2 regions of the Hydrogenophaga sp. R2 genome follow, and region 1 is predicted to be linked to the other one. Evidence: predicted binding sites of a transcription regulator. Region 1 holds the regulator's gene; the other holds the start of a gene.
What was found. Region 1 encodes sigma-54, which starts transcription at its own class of promoters, with help from an activator protein. Its sites were predicted from a motif close to TGGCANGNAANCTGCTTT; they were not measured.

Region 1 (5,584 bases):
GGAACAGCCGGCACTCGATGGGACCGTTCCACAGCGGCACCCGGCGCGATTCCTTGAAGCGCATGCGCCCGGGCAGCTTGAGGTCGGGCGTGAGCAGCCAGGCGGTCCAGCCGGCGTAGTGGCCCTTCCAGTGCGCGGCCAGGCGTTCGAAGAATTCGGAGGCATCGGCGCCGTCGCTCATCTGCGCGCTTTCGCGGCCGTGCGGCTCGGCCGGGGCGGGCGCAGTGCGCGCACCCACGGTGAAGGTGCGCGGGGCACGCTGGCGCGCCCGCTCGGCCGCGTTCTGGCCGGCCACACCGGCGGCCGCAATGCGCTCGCCATAGGGCGGGTTGAGCAGCAGCACGCCGGGGCGGGTGGTGGGTGGCATGCGCTGCAGCGCGTCACCGCCGCGCAGATCGAGCGCGTGGGCCACACCGGCGCGCTCGGCGTTGCGCTGGGCAAAGTCGACCATGCGGAAGGACACGTCGCTGCCGAACACGATGGGGGCATGGCCTTCGGGCCACACCCGCTCTGCCTGCACCGCCTGATCCCGCAGGCCCTGCCACACATGGGACTGGTAGGGCAGCAGCTTCTCGAAGGCAAAGCGACGGTTCAAGCCCGGCGCGATGCGCAGCGCCATCTGCGCCGCCTCGATGGCCACGGTGCCGCTGCCGCAGCAGGGGTCGTACAGCGGATCGATGTCGTCCAGCGATGCGGCCGTGGCGCCGTTCCAGCCGGTGGCCGCGATCATGGCGGCGGCCAGGGTTTCCTTCAGCGGGGCATCGCCCTTGTCCTCGCGCCAGCCGCGCTTGAACAACGGCTCGCCCGAGGTGTCGATGTAGAGCGTGACGGTGTCGGTGGTGAGGTGGGCATACAGGCGCACATCGGGCCAGGTGGTGTCCACGCTCGGGCGTTCGCCCCGCTTGGCACGAAAGCGGTCGCACACCGCGTCCTTGATCTTCAGCGCCGCGAAGTTCAGGCTGGTCAGCGGGCTGTGCTGCGCCGTGATTTCGACCTTGATGGTCTGCTTCGGCGTGAACCAGATCTCCCAGGCCACCTCGGACGCCGCGTTGTACAGGTCCTGTTCGCTGCGGTAGCCGCCATGCCAGAGCCGCACCAGCACCCGCTGGGCCAGCCGGCTGTGCAGGTTGAGCTGCAGCGCATCGCGCCACGAGGCCTGCAGCGACACACCGGCCCGCGCCTTGTAGACGCGCTCGGCGCCGGTGATGCGCTGCACCTCGTCGGCCAGGAAGTCCTCCACGCCGGCGGCGCAGGGCAGAAAGAGATGCAGTTGGTTCACAGGGATTTGCGTAGGTTCGCCGGGGCGATGCGCAGCGCCTCGCGGTACTTGGCCACCGTGCGGCGGGCACATTCGATGCCCTGCTCGCGCAGCAGGTCGGAGAGCTGGTTGTCCGACAGCGGCTTGCCCGGCTCTTCGGACGCGATGAACTGCTTGAGCAGCGCCCGCACCGCCGTGCTGGACGCATTGCCGCCGGTCTCGGTGCCCAGGCTGGAGCCGAAGAAGTACTTGAGTTCGTAGGTGCCGAACGGCGTGGCCATGTACTTGGCGGTGGTCACGCGGCTGATGGTGGATTCGTGCAGGCCCAGTTCGTCGGCGATCTCGCGCAGCACCAGCGGGCGCATGGCGAGTTCGCCGTGCATGAAGAAGTTGCGCTGCCGCTCCACGATGGCGCTGGAGACCCGCAGGATGGTGTCGAAGCGCTGCTGGATGTTCTTGATGAACCAGCGCGCTTCCTGCAGCCGCTGCTGCATGCCGGCATGGCCGGCGTCACCGCCGCCGCGGTTCTGCCGCAGCGCTCCGGCGTACACATCGTGCACCCGCAGGCGCGGCATGACCTCCGGATTGAGCGACACCTTGAAGCCGCGCCCGGCGCGCTCGACGATCACGTCGGGCACCACCACGTTGCGCTCCACGTCCACAAAACGGCGGCCCGGCTTGGGTTCCAGGCGCGAGATGAGGGCGAGTGCCCCGCGCACGGTGTCGTCATCGGCGCCGGTGAGGGCGCACAGGCGCTTGATGTCGCGCTTGGCCATGAGCTCCAGCGGGTGCCCGACGATGGCCAGCGCGGCACGGGCCACCGGCGTGTTGCGCTGCTCCAGGATCTGCAGGCGCAGGCATTCGGCCAGGTTGCGGGCCCCCACGCCGGTGGGCTCCATGTGCTGCAGCCACTGCAGGGCAATGGCCAGGCGCTGGGTGGTGGCTTCCTGCAGGGCCAGGGCCGCATCGGCATTGACCGCCGTGTCGGTGCCTTCCAGGTGCATCAGGCCCAGAGCGAGCGAGGGCAGGTCTTCGTCCAGGTAGCCGTCGTCGTTGAGCGACTCGATCAGGTACACCAGCGCCCGCAGGTCTTCTTCGGAGATGCGCAGGCAGCGGGCCTGGTCGTGCAGAAACGCCTGCAGCGTGACCGGGATGCTGGCCAGGTCGGCGGCGCTGGCGGTGTCGTCGTCGCCGTCGTTGCGCTGGCGGGCCGGGGCATCACCGCCCCACTCGCTGTCGTCGGCCACGATGTCCACCGTGCCGTCGCCCTCCCAGCTTTCCTCCACCGGGGTGGCGCCGTCCAGGCGGGCTTCGAGATCGACCTCCGAGCTCTCGGTGCCCGCGTCGGTGCCCGGGCCGGCGGTGTCAGGCAGGCGGTCGGCGCCGGGCGCCAGCAAGGTGTCGGCGATCTGCTCACCGGCGCTCACCGGGGCGTCGGTCTGCTCGATGCCGAAGGCCTCGCGCTCTGCGGTGTCGTCGGAACGCTCCAGGAACGGGTTCTCGTCGAGCATCTGCTCGACCTCCTGCGCCATCTCCAGCGTGGAGAGCTGCAGCAGGCGGATGGACTGCTGCAGCTGGGGCGTGAGCGCCAGATGCTGCGAGACCCGGAGCGACAGTCCTTGCTTCATCGCGTGGGGGCCATCTTTACATCCGGAAGTGTTCGCCGAGGTAGACCCGGCGCACGTCCGCGTTCTCCACGATCTCGGCCGGCGTGCCGCTGGTCAGCACATGCCCGTCGTTGATGATGTAGGCCCGGTCGCAGATGCCCAGCGTCTCGCGCACGTTGTGGTCGGTGATCAGCACACCGATGCCGCGCGAGCGCAGGAAACCGATGATGCGCTGGATCTCGATGACGGCGATCGGGTCGATGCCGGCAAAGGGCTCGTCGAGCAGGATGAAGCGCGGGTTGGTGGCCAGCGCGCGGGCGATCTCGACCCGGCGGCGTTCACCGCCGGACAGCGCCGGGGCGGGCGAATCGCGCAGGTGGTCCACATGCAGCTCCTGCAGCAGGGCATCCAGCCGCTGCTCCACCACCGCCCTGGACAGGGGCCGGCCATCGTCGTCCTCCTGCAGCTCCAGCACGGCACGCACGTTGTCGGCCACCGACAGCTTGCGGAAGATGGAGGCTTCCTGCGGCAGGTAGCCCAGGCCCAGCCGCGCGCGGCGGTGGATGGGCTGGCGCTCGATGGACTGGCCGTCCAGCAGGATCTGCCCGCCATCGGACCGCAGCAGCCCCACCAGCATGTAGAACGAGGTGGTCTTGCCGGCGCCGTTGGGCCCCAGCAGGCCCACCACTTCGCCCTTGAACACGGCCAGGGACACATCCTTCACCACCAGCCGGCTGCCGTAGGACTTCTTGAGGCCCTTGGCCTCGAGCCGGCTGACCTGGGCATTGGCGGTCAAGGACGGCCTCCCTCGATCTGGCGGCTGGGTTGCAGCGTGGCGCCGTCGGCCGGCGGACGGGCAGCCGGCGCCTGACCGGCCGGAGCGGGTTTGGGGTTCGGGGTGAGCATGGCCCGCACGCGGCCGGACGGGTTGCCCGGACCGCGGGCCGCCTCGCCGCCGTCCACGGTGAACACGTCGGTGGTGTTGTTGTAGACGATGACGTTGCCCAGGGTCTCGTCGTTGAGCTGGGTGCCCTTGTAGCGGCGCATGACGGCGTCACCGGTGAACTTGACGGTGTCGGCGCGGCTGTCGTAATCGATGCGTTGGGCCTCGCCTTCGATGAATTCGTCCACGCCCTCGCGCTTCTGGCGGAAGAACGCCCGTTGACCGGTGGCCACGCCGAACTGGTTGCCGGCGGTGTCCTGCCGCACCTCCACCCGGGCACCGCGGATGACGATGGTGCCCTTGGTGATGATCACGTTGCCGGTGAAGACGCTGGTCTGGCGGGCGTCGTCGTAGCGCAGGGCGTCGGCCTCGGCATTCATGGGCTTGTCGCGGTCGGCTTTTTCGGCATGGGCCGTCGGCGCGCTGCACAGGGCCGCCAGCAGGCACCAGGCCGGCAGGCGGGACAAGCTCGAAAAGGGGAATGCAGGCATGGTCGTCCAGGGCACGAAACTTGCATGCATTGTAACGACGAGGCCCCGTCGAAACGGGGCCCCGCGAGAGAGAAAAAGGCAGGGCTTCAGGCCTTGCAAAAAAGGCAGGGCTTCAGGCCTTGCGGACCTCGGCGATCAGTGCGCTGGCCACCGTCAGGGTGCGGGGACCCTGGCCGCTGATGTAGTAGCGGCCGGCCACGCCCATGGCGGGCGTGCCTTCCACCGCATAGGCCTCCTGCAGCGAGGCGGCCTGCTGGGCCTTGGTGCCGATGGCGGCCGAGTTGAAGATCTCGGTGAACCGGGCGCGGTCCAGACCCTGCTTGACCACCCAGTCGGTGATGGGGCCGGCCGTGGTCAGCGGCAGGCGCTGGCCGTGGATGGCCTCGAACACCTTGGCGTGCAAGGCCTTGACCTGGTCCATGGCTTCCAGGGTGTAGTACAGGCGCTGCATGGGCACGAAGGCCGGGCTGAAGGCCACCGGGACGCGGCGCACCGTCACATAAGCGGGCTGGCGGGCGATCCACTCCTCGAAGGCGGGCTCGAAGTTGGCGCAGTGGATGCAGCTGTAGGCGAAGAACTCCACCACCTCGACCTGGCTGGGCGGCGCCTGCACAGGGGCCGGCTTGGCCAGGCGCTGGTAATCGGTGCCTTCCTTGGGCGCGACGCGCTGGGCGAAGGCCGGCAGGGCGGTTCCGGTCAGGGTGACGGCACCGGCGGCCAGGAGGGAACGGGAGAAATCACGGCGTTGCATGCGTTGGGGCTCCTGAAGGGAATGGCGTTTGGGCGGGGTTGGCCGGACAAAAGTTCCCGGGTGGCCGCTCGTCAGCGCTGGACGCGCACCAGGGCCGACTCCACCCCGTTCACATTGAGCTGCTCCTGGGTGAGTTCGGCCAGGGCTTTCTGGGTGAACGGACCGACGCGCACGCGGTACACGGTGCGGCCGTTCTGCTCGCGTTCGCTGACCTGGGCGTCGATGCCCATCATGGCCAGCTTGGCGCGCTGGGTCTCGGCGTCTTCGGGGGTGCGGAAGGCCCCGGCCTGCACGAAGTAGTTGAACGGGTCCAGACCGGGTGCGGCGGCCGCCGTGGGCGGGGTGGCGGCACCGGCGGCGGGCGCCTGACCGGTGCGCTGCTGCATCAGGTCGCCCAGCGGGTCGGCCGGGGTCTTGCCAGCGGCCGGGGCGGTGGCGGGCGCCGGCAGGGGCTTGCCGTCGGCGGGCGGGACCGACACCGTGCCGGCCGCCGTGTCGCCCGTGGCCGGTGCGGCCGGCGCAGGGGCTGCACCC
Region 2 (5,584 bases), 350 kb from region 1:
GGCCAACCGCCTGAGCGCGGACGCCTCCAAGCGCGTGCTGCTGATCGAGGCCGGCCGCAAGGACGACTACCACTGGATCCACATTCCGGTGGGCTACCTGTACTGCATCGGCAACCCGCGCACCGACTGGCTCTACCAGACCGAGGCCGACGCCGGCCTGAACGGACGCCGCCTGCGTTACCCGCGCGGCAAGACGCTGGGGGGCTGCTCCAGCATCAACGGCATGATCTACATGCGCGGCCAGCAGCGCGACTACCAGCGCTGGTCCGAGATCACCGGCGATGCCGACTGGTCGTGGGACCGCGTGCTGCCCTACTTCAAGCTGCACGAGGACCACTACAAGGGCGCCTCCGGCTGGCACGGTGCCAAGGGTGTGCAGGCCGAGCTGCTGGAGGGCAGCGTGGCCGGTGATCCGTGGCGCGAGGTGCTGCGGCACCGCCAGGCCGGCGGCGAATGGCGGGTGGAGAAGCAGCGGCTGCGCTGGGACGTGCTCGATGCTTTCGCCCAGGCCGCGCAGCAGGCCGGCATTCCGGCCAGCGAGGACTTCAACCGCGGCAACAACGAAGGCGTGGGCTATTTCGAGGTCAACCAGCGTTCCGGCTGGCGCTGGAACACGGCCAAGGCCTTCCTGCGGCCCACCTGCTATGGCCGTCCCAACTTCGAGCTGTGGACCTCGGCCCAGGTGGCGCGCCTGGTGGTCCAGACCGGTGCCGACGGCCAGAAGCGCTGCACCGGCGTGCAGGTCTGGACGGGTGACGAGATGGTCACGGTGCAGGCGCGGGGCGAGGTGATCCTGAGCGCCGGCGCCGTGGGCTCGCCGCAGATCCTGCAGCTCTCCGGCATCGGCCCGGGGGCCTTGCTGCAGCAGCACGGTGTGCCGGTGGTGCACGACCTGCCCGGCGTGGGCGAGAACCTGCAGGACCACCTGCAGATCCGCTCGGTCTACAAGGTGCAGGGCGTGAAGACGCTCAACACCCTGGCCAACTCGCTGTGGGGCAAGGCCATGATCGGCATGGAGTACGTGCTCAAGCGCTCCGGCCCCATGAGCATGGCGCCCAGCCAGCTCGGTGCCTTCACCCGCAGCTCGCCCGACCAGCCGTACCCGAACATCCAGTACCACGTGCAGCCGCTCAGCCTGGATGCCTTCGGCGAGCCGCTGCACCGCTTCCCGGCCTTCACCGCCAGCGTGTGCAACCTCAACCCCACCAGCCGGGGCCATGTGCACATCACCAGCGCGCGCTTCGAGGACGCGCCGGCCATTGCGCCCAACTACCTCAGCACGCCGGAAGACCGCCAGGTGGCGGCCGACAGCCTGCGGGTGACGCGGCGCATCGTGTCGCAGCCGGCGCTGGCCCCTTACAAGCCCGAAGAGTTCAAGCCCGGCGTGCAGTACCAGACCGACGAGGAACTGGCCCGCCTGGCCGGCGACATCGCCAGCACCATCTTCCACCCGGTGGGCACCACCCGCATGGGCCGCGCCGACGACCCGATGGCGGTGGTGGACAGCCACCTGCGCGTGCGCGGCATCGCCGGTCTGCGCGTGGTGGATGCCGGCGTCATGCCGGTCATCACCAGCGGCAACACCAACAGCCCCACGCTGATGATGGCCGAGCGCGCTGCCCGCTGGATCATGGCCGGGCAGTGACGGCCCGGCACCGGCAAGGCGTCAGCGCAGCCGGCCGACGTACTTGCTGTCGGGCGACGCCGGCGTCTCGGGCGGCGGCGGTGCAGCCGGCACCTGCCCGGCGCGCAGCGTGTCGGCCGCCGCCTGCAGCAGCGGCCTGCGCGCCGGCTCGGCCCGGGCCTGCAGCGCGGCTTCCAGCTTCTCGGCCCAGGGCAGCAACTCGGCATGGCCGTCCACCTCGGCGGCGCGCCGGGCCACCCGCGCGATCTCGCGCGCGTAGTCGGCATTCACCGCCATCCATTCGGTGTCGGTCACCCGTCCGGTCTTGCGCCGCAGCAGCACGTGCAGATGCGCCGCGATGCCGAACAGATCGGTCGATCCGCTCATGGCTCAGTGCCCCAGCTGTTCGTTGTGCAGCGACAGGTCCAGCCCGGTGCGCTCCGCCCCTTCGCTCACCCGCAGCGCCACGAAGCGCGAGGTGACCCACAGCACCACGGTGGTCATGAGCACGCTGTAGCCCAGCACCGCCACGCAGGCGATCAGCTGGGCCGTCAGGCTGGCCTGCACGCCCGAAATGGCCGGGTCGGCCAGCAGGCCGGTGAGCACCGCGCCCACCAGACCGCCCACGCCGTGCACGCCGAACACATCGAGCGAGTCGTCGGCGCGCAGCATGCGCTTGAGCGCGGTGGCGCCCCAGTAGCAGGCCACGCCGGCCACCAGGCCGATCACCAGCGCGCCGCGCAGCGTCACGAAACCGGCCGCCGGCGTGATGGCCACCAGACCGGCCACCACGCCCGAACACAGGCCCAGCAGCGTGGCGCGCTTGCGGGCCAGCCATTCGGCCGCCATCCAGGCGATGGCACCGCTGGCCGCCGCCAGGTGCGTGACCGCCATGGCCAGACCGGCGCGACCGTCGGCCGCCAGCGCCGAGCCGGCGTTGAAGCCGAACCAGCCCACCCACAGCAGTCCGGTGCCGGCCATGGTCAGGCCCAGGTTGAAGGGCACGAAGGGTTCGCGGCCGTAGCCGCTGCGAGGGCCCAGGGCATACGCCACCACCAGCGCGGCGGCACCGGCGTTGATGTGCACCACCGCGCCGCCGGCAAAGTCCAGCGCGCCCAGCTGCGCCAGCCAGCCGCCCGGCTCCCACACCCAGTGGGCGATCGGCACGTACACCGCCAGCAGCCACAGCGCCGTGAACAGCAGCAGGGCCGCAAAGCGCATGCGCTCCACCAGCGCGCCCACCACCAGGGCGCAGGTGATGATGGCAAAGGTGAGCTGGAACATGGCGAACACCGACTCCGGCACATGCCGCGCCATGTGGCTCACGGCCACCTGCCCGGTGCTGCCCAGAAAGTCCAGCCCGGCAAAGCCGATGCGCTCCAGCCCGCCGATGAAGCCGCCGGCCGCACCCCCCGGGGTGAAGGCCAGGGAGTACGCCAGCGCAAACCACAGCACGCTGACCAGGGCCGCAATGCCCACCACGCTGGCCATGGTGTTGATCACGTTGAAGCGGCGCACCATGCCGCCATAGAACAGGGCGATGCCGGGCAGCGTCATGAGCAGCACCAGCGCGGTGCTCACCATCAGCCAGGCGGTGTCGGCCCCCTGCAGGGTGCTGGCCGCCACCAGCGCCGGCCCGGAGGCCTGTTCGGCAGCGGCGGGCAGGGACATGCCCAGGGAGGCCCAGAGGCCCGTCAGGGCTGCATGGCGGTGCGGCAGGCGGTGGAACGCGGGAAGGAACGGACGGGAAAAACGTCGAATCCGGTGCATCGGGCATACCTTTCGTAACAGGTAGGACCGCTCAGCATTTCCTGTGCCAATGCAGGGAAAGCCCGTATGCACTGTGCTGGTGCCATACCCTACAGTGCATGCACTCGCTGCCGCAGCACCTGCGGCGTACCGCGGGGGACCGAGGAGACAACCCAGTCCAACCAGAACACACCCGGATCAAGGTCCACAGAGACCGCCGGACGCATCCCAGCCGACCCGACCAGGTCGGCTTTTTTTTGGCCGACGCGGGCAGCGACAATCGCCGATTGCCCTGATCGACCCATGGAACTCCTGCTCATCTCCCTGGCCTCGCTGGCCGCCGGCTTCGTCGACTCCATCGTGGGCGGTGGCGGCCTGTTGCTGCTGCCCGCCCTGTTTGCCACCTTTCCGTCAGCCCACCCGGCCACCTTGCTGGGCGTGAACAAGAGCGCGTCGGTGTGGGGCACCATCTCGGCCACGGTGCAGTACGCCCGCCGGGTCGAGATGCCCTGGCATGCCTTGCTGCCGGCCGCCGGCCTGGCCTTTGCCGGCTCCATGCTGGGCGCCTGGGTGGTCACCCAGGTCTCGCCCGATTCGCTGCGGGCACTGCTGCCCCTGGTGCTGCTGGCGGTGCTGATCTACACCCTGGCCCGCAAGGACCTGGGCCGCGACCACGCGCCCCGCTTCAGCGGCCGGCGCGAAACGGCGGCGGCCTGCGTGCTGGGCGTGACCATCGGCTTCTACGACGGCTTCTTCGGCCCGGGCACCGGCAGCTTCCTGGTGTTCCTGTTCGTGCGCTGGCTGGGTTACGACTTCCTGCACGCCAGTGCCAGCGCCAAGCTGCTCAATGTGGCCTCCAACGTGGCGGCGCTGTCGCTGTTTGCCTGGAAGGGCCACATCTGGTGGCACTACGTGGTGGCGCTCGGTCTGGCCAACGTGGTGGGCAGCGTGCTGGGCACGCGCATGGCGCTCAAGCACGGCAGCGGTTTCGTGCGGGAGGCCTTCATCGTGGTGGTGTCGGCCCTGATCCTCAAGACCGGGTGGGACGCCTGGGTGCGCATGCCCTGACGTCCCGCGCCGCGGTCACTGTGGCGCCATCTCGCTGAGCTTGAGCGGCGTGCCCACCGGTGCACCGGCCTGGCCGGCCTGCACGGCGGCAATGTCCTGCGGGTTCGGGTAAAGGCCTGCGATCAGGTAGTCGAACACGCGGCGGGCGATGGGGGCGGCAGCGGCCGCGCCAAAGCCGGCGTTCTCCACCACCACGGCCAGCGCCACCCGGGGGGCCTCCACCGGCGCAAACGCCACGTACAGCGAGTGGTCGCGCTGGTGCTCTTCCAGCTTGCGGGCGTCGTATTTGTCTTTCTGGCCGATGGTCACCGCCTGGGCGGTGCCGGTCTTGCCACCGCTGGTGTACGGCGCACCGGCAAACACCCGGGTGGACGTGCCTTCGGTGGTCACCGCCTGCATGGCGCGCAGCACGGTGGCCACGTGTTCGGGCTTGTAGCCCAGGTTCACCGGCTCGGGCCGGGGAATGGGTGTGCGGTCGCCGGTGATCACGCTCTGCGTGGCCAGCGTGAGGTGCGGCTTGTGCTGCACGCCACCGTTGGCCAGCGTGGCCATGGCATGGGCCAGCTGCAGCATGGTGAAGTTGTTGTAGCCCTGGCCGATGCCCAGCGAGATGGTCTCGCCGGCGTACCAGCGCTGCTGTTCGGGCCGCTTGTAGGTGGCGCGTTTCCAGGCCTGGCTGGGCAGCACGCCGCGCACTTCGCCCTTGAGGTCGATGCCGGTGATCTGGCCGAAGCCCAGCGGCTTCATGAAGTCGTGCATGCGGTCCACGCCCATCTCGTTGGCCAGCGAGTAGTAATACACGTTGCTCGACTTGACGATGCTGCGGTGCATGTCCACCGCGCCCAGCCCGCCATCGCCGTGGCTGCGGAACCGGTGGTTGCCGAACATCCAGAAACCGGGGTCGTTGATGACGGTGCCGGCGCTGCGGGTCCCGGTCTCCAGCGCGGCCAGCGCCATGAAGGGCTTGTAGGTGGAGCCTGGCGGGTAGGTGCCCCGCAGGGCGCGGTTGAGCAGCGGCTTGTCGATCGACTCGTTGAGGCTGCGCCAGTTCTCCACATCGATGCCGTCGACGAACAGGTTGGGGTCGAAGGTGGGCTTGGAGACGAAGGCCAGCACCTCGCCGTTGCGCGGGTCGATGGCCAC

Region 2: the regulator sigma-54 is predicted to act here: its motif matches at 3,426-3,443, upstream of WD026_RS11610 (ammonium transporter).

Annotation. Positions count from the first base shown of each region.
Region 1 covers NZ_JBBHZN010000003.1:412,835-418,418, reverse strand. The annotation lists gene WD026_RS13300 (THUMP domain-containing class I SAM-dependent RNA methyltransferase) at 1-1,279, opposite strand, end outside; gene rpoN (RNA polymerase factor sigma-54) at 1,276-2,886, opposite strand; gene lptB (LPS export ABC transporter ATP-binding protein) at 2,903-3,661, opposite strand; gene lptA (lipopolysaccharide transport periplasmic protein LptA) at 3,658-4,299, opposite strand; gene WD026_RS13280 (thiol:disulfide interchange protein DsbA/DsbL) at 4,412-5,050, opposite strand; gene WD026_RS13275 (SPOR domain-containing protein) at 5,122-5,584, opposite strand, start outside.
Region 2 covers NZ_JBBHZN010000003.1:61,623-67,206, reverse strand. The annotation lists gene WD026_RS11620 (GMC family oxidoreductase) at 1-1,645, shown strand, start outside; gene WD026_RS11615 (hypothetical protein) at 1,667-2,011, opposite strand; gene WD026_RS11610 (ammonium transporter) at 2,015-3,295, opposite strand; gene WD026_RS11605 (sulfite exporter TauE/SafE family protein) at 3,677-4,441, shown strand; gene mrdA (penicillin-binding protein 2) at 4,457-5,584, opposite strand, start outside.